Regions from separate parts of the Providencia rustigianii genome, predicted to be linked through region 1. Evidence: predicted binding sites of a transcription regulator. Region 1 holds the regulator's gene; each other region holds the start of a gene.

The links. Region 1 encodes Fur, which represses iron uptake genes when iron is present. Its sites were predicted from a motif close to ATAATAATGAGAACNACTATCAA; they were not measured.
Region 2: the regulator Fur is predicted to act here: its motif matches at 4,250-4,272, upstream of sodA (superoxide dismutase [Mn]).
Region 3: the regulator Fur is predicted to act here: its motif matches at 3,476-3,498, upstream of exbB (tonB-system energizer ExbB).

Annotation. Positions count from the first base shown of each region.
Region 1 is NZ_LR134396.1:1,311,588-1,317,561, forward strand. Features, by position in the region: gene ycaO (30S ribosomal protein S12 methylthiotransferase accessory factor YcaO) at 1-641, opposite strand, end outside; gene ansB (L-asparaginase 2) at 858-1,901, shown strand; gene EL244_RS05920 (bactofilin family protein) at 1,989-2,669, opposite strand; gene fur (ferric iron uptake transcriptional regulator) at 2,947-3,393, opposite strand; gene fldA (flavodoxin FldA) at 3,623-4,150, opposite strand; gene ybfE (LexA regulated protein) at 4,303-4,596, opposite strand; gene EL244_RS17890 (type I secretion system permease/ATPase) at 4,770-5,974, opposite strand, start outside.
Region 2 is NZ_LR134396.1:76,050-82,023, reverse strand. Features, by position in the region: gene EL244_RS00380 (hydrolase) at 1-603, opposite strand, end outside; gene EL244_RS00375 (pirin family protein) at 869-1,744, shown strand; gene EL244_RS00370 (LysR substrate-binding domain-containing protein) at 1,790-2,695, opposite strand; gene yiiM (6-hydroxyaminopurine reductase) at 2,702-3,382, opposite strand; gene sodA (superoxide dismutase [Mn]) at 3,527-4,153, opposite strand; gene acs (acetate--CoA ligase) at 4,549-5,974, shown strand, end outside.
Region 3 is NZ_LR134396.1:782,996-788,969, reverse strand. Features, by position in the region: gene yedE (selenium metabolism membrane protein YedE/FdhT) at 1-643, opposite strand, end outside; gene exbD (TonB system transport protein ExbD) at 1,949-2,374, opposite strand; gene exbB (tonB-system energizer ExbB) at 2,380-3,324, opposite strand; gene metC (cystathionine beta-lyase) at 3,712-4,896, shown strand; gene EL244_RS03515 (DedA family protein) at 5,033-5,707, shown strand.

The DNA.
Region 1 (5,974 bases):
ATACTTTCAGCAATTATTTTGTTTTTTACGAAACGTTCAAAGACTTCAGATAGCCCTTGAACACGAGCTTCATTCGCTGTGTTTCCAGCAGACATACCATTAGAAACATACAGATTACCGACAATATTCATTGGTATATACACAGTGCTATTATCAGATTGACGAGTAAATGGTAAAGCGCAGATGCCGCGCTCTTCATTACCCGATTGTAAGTCGATTAATTGACTTGCAGCGAGCTCGTTATCGGGATCGTAAAATTTGACTAGACGTTCATCTAACAGGCCTTGTGGTAGGCTGTCATCTTCAGGCAGTGGGAACCATTTCTCATCAGGGTAATGAACAAAATCACCTTCAGCAATGGATTTACCTAAATAAAAATCTGCAAAGAAATAGTTTGTGGATAAACGCTCAAAATATTCACCTAATGCTGAGGCTAATGCCGCTTTTTTGCTAGCACCTTTACCGTTGGTGAAACATAACGCGCACTCTTTATCTCGAATATGAACCGACCAAACATTTGGCACAGGATTTAGCCAAGAGGCTTCTTCTATATCAAAACCTAACTTTTGTAGCTTAGTTTGGAATGCATTAATGGAGTCTTCGAGAGCGGCATCTTTGCCGGGAATAAATGTTTGGCTCATTGTCAGTCACTTGTAAATGGCATGTTTCAGATATTGACTATGATACGGGCTTTTCCTTTACTGCTCACGCTTTTTATTCAAGACAATGTCATAGTGGAAAATTAAAATTTATTAAAATGACAAAGTAGGTCACAACACTTTGAGATTAAATCCACATAATAACGTGAGTTTATTTAAATTAGAAAATGGCTATTTATTGAGTTAAAGGAAAATAGGATGAAAAACAGAAATAAAGCTCTACTAGCGACACTGGTTTCACTGTTTGCCGTATCTGCATTTGCACAGCCTAATATCACTGTATTGGCAACGGGAGGAACAATTGCTGGTGGTGGCGAATCGGCGACGGGGTCAAGCTACCAAGCGGGTAAAGTTGGGATTGATTCGTTGTTAAACGCAGTTCCTGAGACCAAAAAAATTGCAAATCTGAGTGGTGAGCAGTTAGTTAATATTGGCTCTCAAGACATGAATGACCAAGTTTGGTTGACCTTAGCTAAAAAAATTAACCAAGATTGTAATAAAACTGATGGATTTGTGATCACTCATGGTACTGATACCATGGAAGAAACTGCATTTTTCCTTGACTTAACTACATCCTGTAAAAAACCGATTGTGATGGTGGGGGCAATGCGACCTTCTACTGCATTAGGGGCTGATGGCCCTCTTAACCTGTATAACGCGGTTATTTTAGCATCAGACAAGTCAGCTGGAGATCGTGGCGTATTGATGGCAATGAATGACAAAGTGATCCAAGGTCGCAATGTCATGAAAATGAGCACCACGGAAGTTCAAGCGTTCGATGCCGTCAATGGTGGTGCGGAAGGGTTTATTCATGATGGAAAAGTGACCTACTATCAAGCGGCTCAACCTCGTAGTGATAAAGCCGCTTTTGATGTGAGTAAGTTAGAGAAATTGCCTGCGGTCGGTATTGTTTATAATTATGCCAATGCTTCAGCTGCTCCAGTTAAAGCATTACGTGAAGAAGGTGTGCAGGGGATCGTGAGTGCTGGTGTAGGTAACGGAAATATGTATAAAACTATTTTCGATTCTTTAGCCAATGCTGCTAAAGACGATATTGTTGTGGTGCGCTCAAGCCGAGTACCAACTGGCTATACAACGCGTAATGCAGAAGTTGATGATAATTTATATGGTTTTGTCGCATCAGAAAGATTAAGTCCACAAAAAGCACGAGTTTTACTTCAGTTAGCCTTAACTCAAACTAAAGATCCGAAAAAAATCCAGGAAATGTTTGAGCAATACTAATTTGTCTTAAAGTAAAGGCGACATTGATGTCGCCTTTACTTCATCAATATGAATGCGTTTCTATTAAGTAAGCATATTTTATCGAAATTAGAGTGAACCAACATCTGGCGTTAGGTTTTGAAGGTGTTCATCCAATTTTAATTTTTCTTTAAATACGGTGATATTATCGTTAGTTTTGGTGGCTGATTTTACTTCTGCATGACCGGAGAATACTCCCCCTTTTTTAATCGATAGACTCGAATAACGGATGGTTCCGTATATTTCACCATTAGTATCTATATTAATGGTTTCGGACAGGCACTCACCTTCAACTTTGCCGTTAACTAATAATTCACTACTAGTTATATTGCCGGTAACATGGCCGTTTTGCATAATTTTAACTGTGTTATTTTTACCTACGATATTGCCTATTACTTTTCCATAAATATGGACTTGTTCATTGGAGGTAATATTTCCTTCAAAAATAACATCGCGAGCAATAACGGTATTGGTTTTGTCTTCACTAATCACTGGCGTTGATGCTAATGATTTTTCCTCTATTACTTGGGATGTGATTTCTTCTCTATTGATAGTAGGGGTGGGTTCTGACTTACTTTGCTTTTTGTTGAACATGTGGCTAACCTTTTTATGATTGAAATATAAAGCTAAACAGATGATTGAAGATATGAACGCAATGATGGCAACCGTTGAATATCTAAAAAACCACGCTATCAAAGTAAGAAGCCAGAAGAAAAAACCAGTATTAAGAAATAGATATGTTTTTTTCATTCCATAATCTCTTACACATTAATTTGATAATAAGTTTAAATTAAAATAGTACAGAACAATTTAAAGAATAGAAGATAATTTCAGTTTTATCTGAGGAAATTAAGTTGTTTATTTTTTATAAATAGCCGTAGATACACAAATTTAGAATGGAAAGGAGAAGTTTACTGGCAGATATAAGTAAAAATACCCATTAATAAACATTAGATGGGTATTTTAATATTAAAGTGCTTATTGCAGTAATGAGCAGCTTTATTAGAAATTATTAATCACGAAGTGATTATTTTTCTTCGTGAGCATCCGCATTATCACGGCAGTCACCTTCAGCGCAGTGACCGTATAGATATAAACTGTGATTAGACAGTTTGATTCCGTGACGTGTTGCAATGTCTCTTTGGCGTGACTCAATCGACTCATCTGTAAACTCAATCACTTTACCACAATCTAAGCAGATTAAATGGTCATGGTGATGTTGTTGGGTCAATTCGAATACAGATTTGCCACCTTCGAAGTTATGACGAGTTACAATGCCTGCATCATCAAACTGATTTAATACGCGGTATACCGTCGCTAAACCAATTTCTTCACCGATATCGATCAGCTTTTTATAGAGATCTTCCGCGCTGACGTGATGGCACTCAGGCTCCTGAAGTACTTCCAAAATCTTCAATCTCGGAAGAGTGACTTTGAGTCCTGCATTTTTCAATGCTTTATTATTATCTGTCATGCGGGTTTGTCCTGTATCTTAAATCATAAATTTAACAATAATGAGACATTTTTAACAAAAATCCAGTTGTCTTCTAAACTGATTTACAATTATAGGCATGGAAAATAAAAATAGAAACCATGCATTGTCTCATTATTTTGATGATGTTCAAAAAGCGTGTCCATAATAGGATATCTAATCGACATCTTATCTGCTGGATCACGCTTTTAATTGGCAACTAATGTCATTCTTAACCAAGAATTTCAGCCAGAGACATTTCTTCAGAGATTTGTTTTACCCACGCGTCTACACGTTCTTCCGTTAACTCAGGTTGACGGTCTTCATCAATGGCTAAACCAATAAAGTGATTGTCGTCTGCCATTCCTTTAGAAGCCTCAAAATGGTAACCTTCCGTTGACCAATGGCCAACGATCACGGCACCGCGAGGTTCGATAATGTCACGGATAGTGCCCATCGCATCGCAGAAATATTCAGCGTAGTCTTCTTGATCTCCACAACCAAACAATGCAACTAGCTTGCCATTAAAGTCAATTTCTTCCAGAGTTGGGAAGAAATCATCCCAGTCACATTGTGCTTCACCATAGTACCAAGTTGGGATGCCAAGCAGTAGAATGTCAAAAGCTTCAATATCTTCTTTTGTGCATTTAGCAATATCGTGGACTTCTGCTACGTCTTTGCCTAATCTTTCTTGGATCATTTTGGCAATATTTTCTGTGTTACCTGTGTCACTTCCGAAGAAAATGCCTATAACTGCCATAAAGTGATTAACCTCTTGTTTTTCTAGCGGACAGAAAAATTTTCTGTTATCGCTAAAACTAAAATAGAACGAAAATAGGTACAATTTGCGCCTTATTTTGGCGAAAAACCCGGTGTAAGTCTGTCAAATTTGTGTGATTTATTCAGATGAAGCTAGCGGTTAACTATTTCACTAACCTGCTCAAGTTGAGCCATTAAAATTTCTTCAATTAACTCACTACGGCTTATGTTTTTCTCTTCAGCTAACTGATTTAAGACCGCGACAGCTTCTTCATTTAATTTTAACTCAACGCGACGTAATCCTTTGACTTTATCTCGTCTTAGTTGATTTCGCTTGTTGATTCGTAATTGCTCATCCCGCGATAACGGACTAGTTTTTGGTCGCCCAGGCCTGCGTTCTTCAGCAAACAAATCCAGTGTGGTGCGATCAGTTTGTTCTTTTGCCATATCTACTATTGCTAAAGGAAGGGGTGTGCCAGTAATTCAGCGCGCAATGATACCCTAGCTGAATCCCTAGTGCTATAGGTGTATGCTTAGCTAAGCTATTTAATAGATTAAAAAAAGAACTCTTTTATGAAAAAAGCATCACGAATATTGACTGTGATGCTTTTTTAATCTGATTAGTGGGTTTGCTGCCGCCATAAACTGGCATAAATTCCATTTCGTTTTAGCAGGTTTTGGTGAGTATCTGCTTCTGCAACTTCGCCATCGCGAATGACATAAATTTTATCAGCCCCCATAATAGTATTGAGCCGATGTGCAATACTAATGACTGTTCGCCCTTCAGTGATCATTGGCATATTTGCCATGATGGCAGACTCTGATTCATAATCTAAGGCTGATGTCGCTTCATCGAGGATCAATATATCGGGTTCAGTGAGTAGGGCGCGAGCTAAAGCAATCCGTTGTCGCTGCCCCCCAGATAAATTGAGTCCTTTTTCTGATAAAGGGTAATTAAAATTGTCAGGTAAAGACATAATAAAATCGTAAGCTCCAGCTAATTTTGCCGCTCGAATAATTTGCTCATCATTGGCTTGGGGTAGGCTTAATCGAATATTCTCTGCAATTGTTCCGACAAACAAAGTACTTTCCTGTAGTACCACGCTCATTCGTCGACGTAGTGCGACGGTATCTGCGACGGCTAAATCCATACCATCGACAATAACTTGCCCATGCTGTGGAATGTATAACCGCTGTAATAGTTTGGTTAGGGTGCTTTTCCCCGAACCAGAAGGCCCTGTTATCCCAATAAATTCTCCTGCTTTAATTGATAAGCTAAGATTATTTAATACTTCAGGGGTTTCTGGCTGATAACGAAAGCGAATATTTTGAAACTCAATTTGGCCTTGGATGGTAGCTGAGCTGGCAATACCTTTTCGCTCGTTCTCAATGGGTTTATCTAAAATGTCGCCAACTCGGCGTAGTGAAATAATGGTGTGTTGAAAATCCTGCCAAATTTGTGCGAAGCGTAATACAGGCTGAGTCACATGAGCGCTCAGCATATTGTAGGCGACGAGTTCACCTGGCGTGATGTTACCGTTGAGCACTTCTTTAACACCAATCCACAGTAACAGAGCCGTTGTGATTTTACTGACCAATGTCATCAACTGAGTGGCAATTACGCTGCGTATGGATACTTTGAAGTTTTGGGTTAATTGTTTACTGAGTATTTTTTGCCAGCGTTGATAAAAATATTTCTCAGTTGCTGTGGTTTTAATCGTCTCAATACCGCTAATGGATTCCGTTAGAAAAGTTAGTCCGTTTTCATCAGCTTGATAAGATTTCTCGGTTTGTTGGCGAATGACGGGGCCTAAAATCATCCAAA
Region 2 (5,974 bases), 1.2 Mb from region 1:
ATAAGCAGGGAAGATTTGAGTGTAAGCCTGTGCCCATTCTGCGGCATCTTCACGATTCCATGTTTTTTGTAATTCAGAGGCAACAGCAGCAGTATCCATTGGAACAACGCCAGCTTGAACAACGCGAGCTAATGTAATCTCTTGCGCCATTTTGCTGTAAGTGCCAGATGCATCAATAACGACAAAAACTTGATAACCATCCGCTACTGCACTAATCGCAGGGAATGCCATACATACGCTGGTAATCGTTCCAGCAATAATCAACTGCTTTTTACCCGTCGCTTTGACTGCGGCAACAAATTCAGGGTTATCCCACGCATTAATTTCACCACGACGAGCAATATATTGCGCATGGGGTGCATTTTGATGAATTTCAGGGATCAATGGACCGTTAGGACCTTGAGGAACTGAAGCGGTCGTAATAACAGGAATATTCGCTAACGATGCCATTTTCGCTAGAACTGAAGCTCTAGCGCGTAATTCAGTCATTGGCATATCACCGACCGTTTGGAATAAACCACTTTGATGGTCTATCAACAACATAACAGCATCATCTGGGTTGATAACAGGACGCTGACCATTGAAATTTGCTGGATTACTCATAATAGAACCTCTTAATCGATAAAGTCGTAAACATTATTAGGTTAGAAAATAGAACACTGACAGGCTCTTTTTCTTGCTGTTTACAGTAATACATCGATTTTTAGCTGAGTAGTCTGGATTTTGATAAACACAGTCCTATAAATAGGATAATGCCCCCTAACTCATTGTCCTATTTTTGCAACAATGAAATCCATTTTTGCCTCTACTCACCTCTCCAAGACTCTTCTATTATTCATTCATCGAAACTGAATTTAGGAGTCAAACCATGAAAAAAATCATTGGTATTTATCAATCCCCTCGTAGCCATTGGGTCGGTGATGGCTTCCCTGTTCGTTCCATGTTTTCTTACAGTAATCATGGAAAATATTTGAACCCATTTTTGTTACTCGATAGGGCGGGACCTCATAGTTTTCCAAGCTCTGATGCGGCCAATCGCGGTGTTGGCGAGCACCCACATAAAGGGTTTGAAACTGTAACTATCGTGTATGACGGCGAAGTTGCTCACCACGATTCAACCGGTGAAGGTGGCGTGATTGGTCCCGGTGATGTGCAATGGATGACCGCAGCATCCGGAATTTTGCATCAGGAATATCAATCTGATGACTTTATGAAGAATGGTGGAACCCTCGATATGGTGCAATTGTGGGTTAACCTACCAGCAAAAGATAAATTGGCAGCACCGGGTTATCAATTACTGCAACGGGATAGCATCCCAAATATTGATCTGCCAAATGATGCGGGTGTCTTGCGAGTGATCGCTGGTGACTATTTAGGCCACTCAGGTGCCGCACGGACATTTACCTCTCTGGATGTTTGGGACTTACGGCTGAATAAAGGAAAAACCGTCGGTATCCAAACTAAAGTGGGTCGCAATGTTGGCTTAGTGATGCTGAGAGGCTCAATATATGTGGATGGTCATACTGCGTTAACTGAAGGTGAGCTGATGATCCTTGATGGCAGCGACAGTAATATCGTGTTAGAAGCCACTGATGATGCTTTAGTTCTATTCCTCAGTGGTGAAGCTATTGATGAGCCAGTCGTGGGTTATGGTCCGTTTGTGATGAACACCACTCAAGAGATCAATGAAGCAATCAATGACTTTAATAGTGGGAAATTTGGCCGAATTCCCAATACAAATTAGTTTGGTGTAACTTGACGCCCTAATTGCTCTCGATTAGGGCGTTTTTTATTTCACCGCTGGCGAAATATTTTCGGCTAAATAACTGAGTAATAGCTGTACTGAAGGCAGTAATCCTTTACGGGATGGGTATACCGCGTGAATGATATCCTCTGGAAATTTCCATTCTGGTAGCACCTCCACCAGCGCTCCTGTTTGCAACTCTTTTTCTACAACGCCAAGAGGTAATCTGGCAATTCCAACACCTTTCAATGCTGCATGGTAAAGGGTCAAAACATCGGTCGTTGCTAATTTAGGCGTAAAATGCTGAGTAAAACTTAGGTCATCACTATTTTTAAGCGTGAGAGTATAACGCTGGGAATACTCTGTATTCCCTAACATTGGGTAATTGACCAACTGCTCAGGCTCCGTCGGCTCACCTTTCTCAATAAATAATGATGGGCTAGCAACAAGTACTCGGCGGGAATATCCCAATACTTTCATCATCAGGCCAGAATCATCAAGGGGAAGAGACCGTACCCTTAATGCCAGATCGAGCCCTTCACTGATCACATCAACCGGACGATTTACGGCCAAGATCTGGACATCGATGTCAGGGTATTTCACCATAAAATCAATCAATAAATCTTGCAGGTACACTTGCAATAACGCCACAGGGCAAGACAGCTTTATGGTGCCTTTAGGGTGAGTTTGAACGGAGCAAATCAGCTCATGGGCGATATTCGCTTCATCCACCACATTTTTACATTGCTGATAAAAAACCTGTCCGATCTCCGTAACATGAAATTGCCGAGTCGAACGGTAAATTAAAGAAACATTCAGTTTCTGTTCTAAATCTGCAATTCGTCGGCTAAGCTTAGATTTTGGAATACCTAGCGCTAATCCTGCTTGAGAAAAACCGCCATATTCGACAACTTTCACATAATAATAGAGATCGTTCAGGTCATATTGCATAGTGGATTAGCGACCCTTGCCAAATAAACGATGATGAAATTCCTCAATCTTATGATTGTCTAGCCGATTTTGCATGGTGAGGCTCCAACTGGCTGATAGCCCAGCAGCAGAGAGAAGGCGTTGATACAATTCTTCATCATAGGGTGCGTGAAATGCAATCATCACTGCCTCCTGAACAGAGACATCGCTATTACGGCTGAGTAATTTCATTGGCATGTTGCTGCCAACTTTTCCCCCTTTAATCACCCGATATAACCAGCCACAACGCCCTTCATCCTGCATCACTTGGGCAAAATTATCGATCCCAGTTAATCCATTGAGTTTGTAGCAAGGAGAACGAGGTTGAGTCACTTGAATTCGTGCATCACCCCAGCTATAAATATCCCCGATAAATACACTTTCTTCGGTCATACCTAGAGTTGATAAATTTTCACCAAATGCACAAGGAGCAAATAAGTCTTCGAGCTCAGGATAGCGATGAAGCCAAAACACATAATGTTCTTGAGGATAATGGCATAGCGCCCTATCGGGCCCACCATGATAGCGTTTTTCTGCTTGCTCATCCCCTTCAATTCCTAAAGACCCTAACATCAACACATCGTCTACGCCTCGTTTATGAATGGCGCTAACACCACAATGCTGTGTTTCTTGAACTGATCCAATAAAAACTTGAGGATAAATTTGCATGGTAGGCTCTCTATGAAACTGTATGAAATAATTTTCATTCTAAAGAATGCGCATACAGATAACAATAATCGTCCAACCAGACGAAATAAAAAACGCGGCTCATCGGAACCGCGTTGACAGGTAAATCAGTTACAAACAGAAAATTTATTTTGTTTTGTCTGCAAAGCGTTTTGCTGCTTCATCCCAGTTCACAACCGACCAGAATGCTTTGATATAGTCAGGACGACGGTTTTGGAATTTCAGGTAATAAGCGTGTTCCCAAACATCTAAACCAATGATTGGATAACCCGATGTGCCAGAAATAGCTTCACCCATTAATGGGTTATCTTGGTTTGCCGTAGAAACAACCGCCAGCTTGCCATCATCTTTTAAGACTAACCATGCCCAACCGGAACCGAAGCGTGTCGCAGCGGCTTTTTCAAATAGGTCTTTAAACGCATCAACGCTACCGAAATCACGCTCAATCGCTGATTTCAATTCGCCTTTTAACTCAGTATTTAATTTTAGACCTTTCCAGAACAGGCTGTGGTTTGAGTGACCGCCCGCATTATTACGAACAAAAGTACGTTGGTCCGCAGGGATTTGATCTAATTTTTGAATTAAAACATCAATATCCAAACCTGCTAATTCAGGTAATTTTTCGAGTGCAGTATTGGTATTATTAACGTAGGTTTGATGGTGCTTAGTATGATGGATTTCCATGGTTTGTTTATCAAAATGAGGTTCCAGCGCATCATAAGCATAAGGTAAAGCAGGTAATGTATAACTCATATTGTTAGTCTCCAGTGACTTATCTTTCTACCTCACAGACTGAATCGGACTTCAGTAACTGCGTTTTGTAAACACCACTCCATTATAGTTATTTTGTTGTTAATGAAAATCATTATCAAACCCATGTAAATTATGTGGTTATTCTCATTCTCTGTCATCACTAGCTTATTCAGTAACTAATGCCATTATTATTACCCTTTATTTTTCTTTAATTTCAATAATGGTTATATTTGTAGAGTTTAATTCCAAACAAGCATTTAGCATCAAATGATCATACTGCAAATCCCATGACTATTAATACGTGATCTTCCGCTCAAAAGAAAAACAAAATAAGCATCGATACTTCAGTTAACTGTTTTTTGACATATTATTAACATCTGCAAGGAGATAATAATATGACTCAAATAACTAAACATTCCGTTCCTGCTGATATTGCAAAAAATGCCCTGATTAACGAACAACAGTATAACGATGAGTACCGACGCTCTATTCAAGACCCCGAAGGATTCTGGGGCGAAAAAGGAAAAATCGTTGATTGGATTAAACCTTACACTCGCGTTAAAAATACCTCTTTCGATCCTGGGCATATCAATATCCAGTGGTTTGAAGATGGCACCCTCAACCTCAGTGCCAATTGCTTAGACCGTCACCTTGCTACTCGAGGCGACCAAACTGCCATTATCTGGGAGGGTGATGACCCTTCTGCATCAAAAAATGTCACTTACCGTGAACTGCACCACGATGTGTGTCAGTTTGCTAATGTGCTGAAAAAACAAGGTATCCGTAAAGGAGACGTTGTTGCTATCTATATGCCAATGGTGGTGGAAGCTGCTGTCGCAATGTTAGCCTGCGCACGTATCGGAGCTATCCACACTGTTATTTTTGCAGGCTTCTCTCCAGAAGCGGTTTCTGGTCGAGTTATCGACTGTAAAGCTAAGTTGATCATAACTTCAGATGAGGGGTTACGTGCAGGGCGCGCTATTCCGCTGAAAAAGAATGTCGATGATGCCTTGATGAATCCGCAAGTCACGACGGTTTCTAACGTGATTGTTTACCGCCGTACGGGTAATGCACCAAGCTGGGTAGAAGGCCGAGATCTTTGGTGGCATGAGCTCACCGAAGGTATGAGTGCAGACTGCCCTCCTGAAGAAATTAATGCGGAAGACCCTTTATTTATTCTGTATACCTCCGGCTCAACAGGAAAACCGAAAGGGGTTCTCCACACCACAGGTGGTTACTTGGTATATGCTACCCTCACCTTTAAATATACCTTTGATTATCATGATAATGAGGTCTATTGGTGTACAGCAGATGTTGGCTGGGTAACAGGTCACAGTTATTTACTGTATGGGCCGCTGTCCAATGGTGCTAAAACGCTGATGTTTGAAGGTGTGCCAAACTATCCTGCCGTTAATCGTATGGCTCAAGTGGTAGATAAACACCAAGTCAATATCCTGTATACCGCCCCAACAGCTATCCGTGCATTAATGGCTGAAGGTGATAAAGCCATTGAAGGTACTCGCCGAGATTCTCTGCGTATTTTGGGATCCGTTGGTGAACCTATCAACCCAGAAGCATGGGAATGGTTCTATAAGAAAATGGGAAATAGCCGCTGCCCTGTGGTTGATACGTGGTGGCAAACAGAAACTGGTGGCTTCATGATCACCCCGCTGCCGGGAGCTACTGTCTTAAAACCGGGGTCTGCAACCTTGCCTTTCTTTGGTGTTCGTCCTGCACTAGTCGATAACCTCGGCGAACCTCTTGATGGCGCAACAGAAGGTAACTTGGTGATTGTGGATTCATGGCCAGGTCAAGCTCGTA
Region 3 (5,974 bases), 530 kb from region 1:
ATGTATAGAAGCCCCATGCCATCGCGGCAGCAAAAATAGCCATTCCTAGTTTGAAGCGCTTTTTCGCTGTATTTGGATTTTGTGTCAACGGGGATGCAGTAGAGACTTTTTTCAATTTTACAGGAATACGAAACATTGGCATCAGGGTGAATTTAGCACCGAAGTATGAACCAACTGCCGTTGCCACTGCAAAAAACCATGCATGCAGAGAAAACTGAGGGATCCCAGTAAAGAATGCCGCTAAATTACATCCCATTGCTAAACGTGCACCAAAGCCAGCAATAATTCCGCCAAGAATGGCTTGGAAAATACGGATTCGATGTTGTGGCATTCTAACTTTGACATTATTTGCCCATAACGCAGCCGCGAAGCAACCCGCAAACATACCCAGAATCATTACACCATCAATTCTGTCGAGTGGACTTCCTTCAAAACCGATAATTTTGAAGTATCCCCATTCTTCAGGATGAGCACCAAATAATTGCATGATGTGCCCACCCCAGCGAGTAAACTCCCCTGTTACAGCCCAAAATGTCCCTGTTAACCCAAAATAATAAGTCGATAAAATCCCTGCTGCGATCACGGCAGGTAACGGTTTCCAAAAACCGATGAGATAGTGAGATTTAAACTCAGACCAAGTCATTGTTACTTCCAGATTTATTCAAGCCAGCACCTGGCAAAGAATTTCGCCGTTGTATGATGTGTTTTTAAAATGCCCCACAGCGAAGAGGGGCATATCATACTCTGTTCATTTTTATCGTGAAATAATAAACGTTAAATATTTTAAGAAATATTGATTTAAGCCTAGATTTTAGGCTCTTTTATCACATCAGATTTTCCTTATTTCAAATCTGATGACATCAAAATATTTTCAGTTAAGAGTATGCTGAAAACAAACAAAAAAAAGCGCTATCTATATGATAGCGCTTAGCGTTTTAGTCTTATATTATTTATAGAGGAGTATAATTTTAAATTATTTTTTATTACAGCTTTGCTATGTGTAGTCTAAAGTCAGCCCATTTGACTTCAGTAATAACATTTAAACACTCTAACAATTACACTACAGATCTAAATTCAAATTTAAGTGGTTATATTTATTTTTAATATAAAGTCTAATTAAAAATTCATTTTGACTTTATGTATTCCCTAGCATTAGTAAATTTAAAAACAAGTAATTTGGAATTTAAAAAGTATGTAAAAGTATTTCTAAATGTTATTGATTGCATTATAGCGTCATAGAAATGTTGCGCAAGTGTTTTTTTATTTTATTTAAGTCCCCCTGGGAAATTAGGGTAAAAACTAGTTATAACAGTAAGTTAATCAACTTACCTCATTATAAAGGCAACTCTTTCAATATTTATTATTTTATATTTTATTTATGCTTGAATATGATTCAATCAATAATATTTATATTAGAATACATTACAAATGAATTACCGGATTTTTTTATTTTTTCAATTAAATTAAAAGATATTAATATTTTTTATACTTATGGGAATTTATTATCATCGCGTAAAACAGGACTTATTTTAGCTTAAAATATTATTTTTTGCTTATTTTCGCATTAATCAATGACATCCGAGGAATATTCATCGTTTAACTACAAATGCATACTCTCGTTAAGAGTATGCATTTATGGTGTATCAGGCCACATCAATCCCATACAATATGAATGGTTTATTTTAGATTAACTTTACTCGCTATACGTATCTACAAGCGAAGTAAATCATCAGAATTAAATATTACAATAGCATCAATAATCTGAGAAATTTACCCCTTAAAAATTAAACCATTTAGATGTGAAACTATAAAATAAAATATTATTTTGGAGGGAATCTCATTAAATTTAGAATGAATTTCAATCAAAAAAATGCGCCTTACTTCAAAATACTTACTCCATAGCAAGCGAGTAAACATCAAAAGTAAAGCGCACCTAGAGGAATGACGACTACTTAGCTGTAGTTGCTTCCATTCCGACTAAACCAATTTTTAGATAGCCAGATTGACGTAATGCATTCATTACGTCCATCATCGTTTCATAATCGACCGTCTTATCTGCTTGGAAAAAGATTGTCGTTTCTTTGTTGGTGTTCGTTGCTTGGTCTAATGTTATTCCAAGCTGGTCTTTACTGACCGCTTGCTCACCAATAAAGAGCTGGCTATCTGATTTCACCGTCAGAAATACAGGTTTTTCTGGGCGCGGCTGAGGCTTAGCGGTTGAAGCAGGTAAATCCACTTTAATATCAACCGTAGCCAGTGGCGCCGCAACCATAAAGATAATTAGCAAGACCAACATAACATCGATAAAAGGTGTTACGTTGATTTCATGCATTTCACCGCTATCATCTTGTTCGTCACCTAAACGCATTGCCATAATCGTTACCTTGCTTTGCTGTTTGCCAGATCGAGATCACGCCCCAGTAGTAGTGCCGCTTGAGCCGCAACATCACCAACTTGACCACGATAGTTATTGATCATACGAGCAAAAATATTATAGATAACCACCGCAGGGATTGCAGCGATCAAACCAATTGCCGTCGCGAGAAGGGCTTCTGCGATCCCCGGAGCAACCACGGCCAAGTTTGTGGTTTGCGAATGTGCGATACCGATAAAGCTGTTCATAATCCCCCATACGGTTCCAAATAAACCGACAAAGGGAGAAATTGCCCCGATGGTTGCAAGGTAGCCATTACCGCGCCCCATATAACGGCTGATTGCCGCAACCGCTCTTTCTAAGCGGAAGCCGGTACGATCTTTAATACCAGAAAGATCGTTACTGTTAGCGGAAAGCATTTTTTCAGTGGTTGCTTCAGCTAATAACATACGAGTGATACTGCCTGATTTAAACCCTTCAGCAATACTCACGGCTTCATCAAGAGATTTAGCTTCTGCAATCGCCTTCGCTTCATATTTTAAACGACGACGAGCAATTAAAATTTCAGTTCCTTTGGATAGGAATAGAGCCCATGTAATCACCGATGCGAGTAACAAGCCGATCATCACCGTTTTAACCACAACATCCGCGTTTTGATACATACCCCAAACAGATAAATCTTGGTCAAAACCTCCACCATGAGCATCCGTCGTAATATCGACGTTTTCAGTCACTACTGTATTGTTGACTGTTAATTCTTGGTTGGATGTTGCAGGCGCTGATGTCGCCTCTATATTTGAAGGTGTATTAGCGGGTGTTGATGGTGTTGCTGAATTTTGAGTTGTTGCAGTTGTAGCGGGTGTGCTTGGGCTGACAGCTGGAGTTGTTTCAGCAACCGCTGTACCCATTAAGCCGATCGCCAATAGAATAGAAGCTGTTAATTTACGCATCAGTTGGCCTTTACTCTCTATATTTGTGTTGTATAAAAAAATTTATATCGATGATTGTGCCATTCATCGACTAACCATTAAAAGCGAAATTTGACTCACGCCATCCATCTCTTTCGTCAAGATGTGCAGATAATATCAAACACGGCACGAATTGATAGTAATTATCATTAGTATTCGCAATTTTTTGCAATTTCTTTGTTGTAAGCTAAATAAGCCCTTTTTTCTGTTAAGGTCATCGATGTCTTTATTATGAAGAATATTCAGGTAGTCACTTTTACACTTGCTCTTATTCGCTGAAATCATTTAACTTCAGATGATAACCTAGCTACTCCCGTGAGTATTTATTAGCAAATAAGGTTATCGGCAAAGGCAAATAAGGAAGATATCATGGCAAAAATTAGACCTGAAACGCAGTTGGTACACCTAGGAAGAAACCCTAAATATACCCAAAAAGGGGTGAATCCCATTATCCAACGCACCTCTTCCGTGATATTTGACTCCGTCGAAGATAAGAAACACGCAATCCGTCATCGTGCAAATGGTGTACTTATGTATGGTCGCCGAGGAACTCAAACCCATTTTGCCTTTCAAGAAGCGATGACTGAGCTAGAGTGTGGCGCAGGCTGCGTTCTCTATCCCTCTGGCGCCGCTGCCATCACTAATGCCATTATGTCGTTTATCTCTTCCGGAGAACATATTTTGGTGACAGGCTCTGCCTATGATCCAACCCAAAATTTTTGCGATAAGATCCTCACTAATCTCAATGTTGAGACAAGTTATTTTGATCCACTGATTGGTGAGCAAATTGCCGACCTAATTCGCCCCAATACGCGCATTGTGTTTTTAGAATCCCCAGGCTCTATCACGATGGAAGTTCATGATCTTCCCGCTATCGTCAAAGCTGTTCGCCACAAATCCCCGGATATTATTATCATGATTGACAATACTTGGGCGGCAGGTGTACTCCTAAAACCCCTACTGTTTGATGCCGATATATCCATTCAGTCCGCAACTAAATATATTAATGGGCACTCTGACGGAATGCTTGGCGTTGCTGTTGCCAATCAGCGCTGTATTGAAACTTTGCGAGAAAACTCCTATCTACTTGGGCAAACCGCAGATCCAGATACTGTTTATATGGCGGGCAGAGGTCTACACACCTTAGCCACTCGCTTAAAACAACACGAAACCAGTAGCTTAGCTATCGCAAATTGGTTAGCTGAGCACCCCGCGGTTGAACAAGTCTTTCATCCTGCACTTCCAAGCAACCCGGGGCATCAATATTTTAAACGTGACTTTACTGGAGCCAACGGGCTGTTTTCATTCCAATTAAAAAACCGGTTATCCCCCGAGCAATTTAGTCAATTTCTCGACCATTTTACTCACTTTAAAATGGGCTATTCATGGGGGGGATTTGAGTCGCTCATTTTAGGCTATCAAACCGAAGATTTAATCAGCATGCGCCAATATGATTATCAACCAAAACTTGGGTCGTTTTTCCGTGTGCATATTGGGTTGGAACATCCTCAAGATTTAATGGATGATTTGCAACGCGCGTTTGAGCGTCTTTAGGTTGTCATTTTCGCGATATATGACTGGGCAGTTAGCCTCTGCCTTTTCAATAAATCCCTGAACAAATCAAACTAGCCTAACTTTTTTCCTGTAAGATAGAGGGCATAATTCGCTTTATGCAAACACAGGAACGATTATGGAAGTCATACGCGAAATCGTACTGGCACTTTGGCAACACGATTTTATGAAGCTTTCCAACCCAGAAGTACTTTGGGTGATATACACCGTGCTTTTTGTGGTGATTGTCTTAGAAAATGGAGTGCTTCCCGCTGCTTTTTTACCCGGTGATACCCTTTTATTACTTTCTGGCGCTCTGATCGCTAAAGGTGTTCTTCATTTTATTCCCACTATATTGTTGCTCGCGACTGCGGCCAGTTTAGGATGCTGGATTGGTTTTATCCAAGGGCGCTGGCTCAGCGAAACCAAAATGGTGAAACGGTGGTTAGCGCAACTCCCCGATGAATACCACAAAAAAGCCAACGATATGTTTAATCGACAAGGTTTATACGCACTATTAATCGGGCGTTTTTTAGCTTTCGTTCGAACACTATTGCCTTTGCTTGCTGGTCTTTCTGATTTAAGCCATCGCCGTTTTCAACTATTTAACTGGTTAAGTGGGTTCTTATGGGTGGGTATTATTGTGACTTTAGGTTATGCAATTAACCAGATTCCGTTTGTGAGAAATCATGAGCAAATCGTCATCACCGCCTTAATGATTATTCCCGTCATTCTTCTCGTCAGTGGCTTGATTGGTTCGATTGTGATGTATTGGAAACACCGTAAAGTTCTCAGCGGCAGTAAGAAAGATTAATCACGACTAATCTCATAATAATTTAACAAAATAAGATAGTTGAATATGAGATAAACATTTATAGAAAGAGGGGTCATCAATGGCCCTTTTATTTTACTTTAAATTCAAGCGCCTAATCCTCCCAAGCTATTCCTATTGAAAAAATCTTCATGAGTTTATTTACCCACTCAAAAAATGAAAGCAAATGAAGAAATGTTAGTGAGTGATATTTACCTTAGATACCGTGCTATTTACGCCATTTCCTTAAAAAATATTTTACCATTAAAA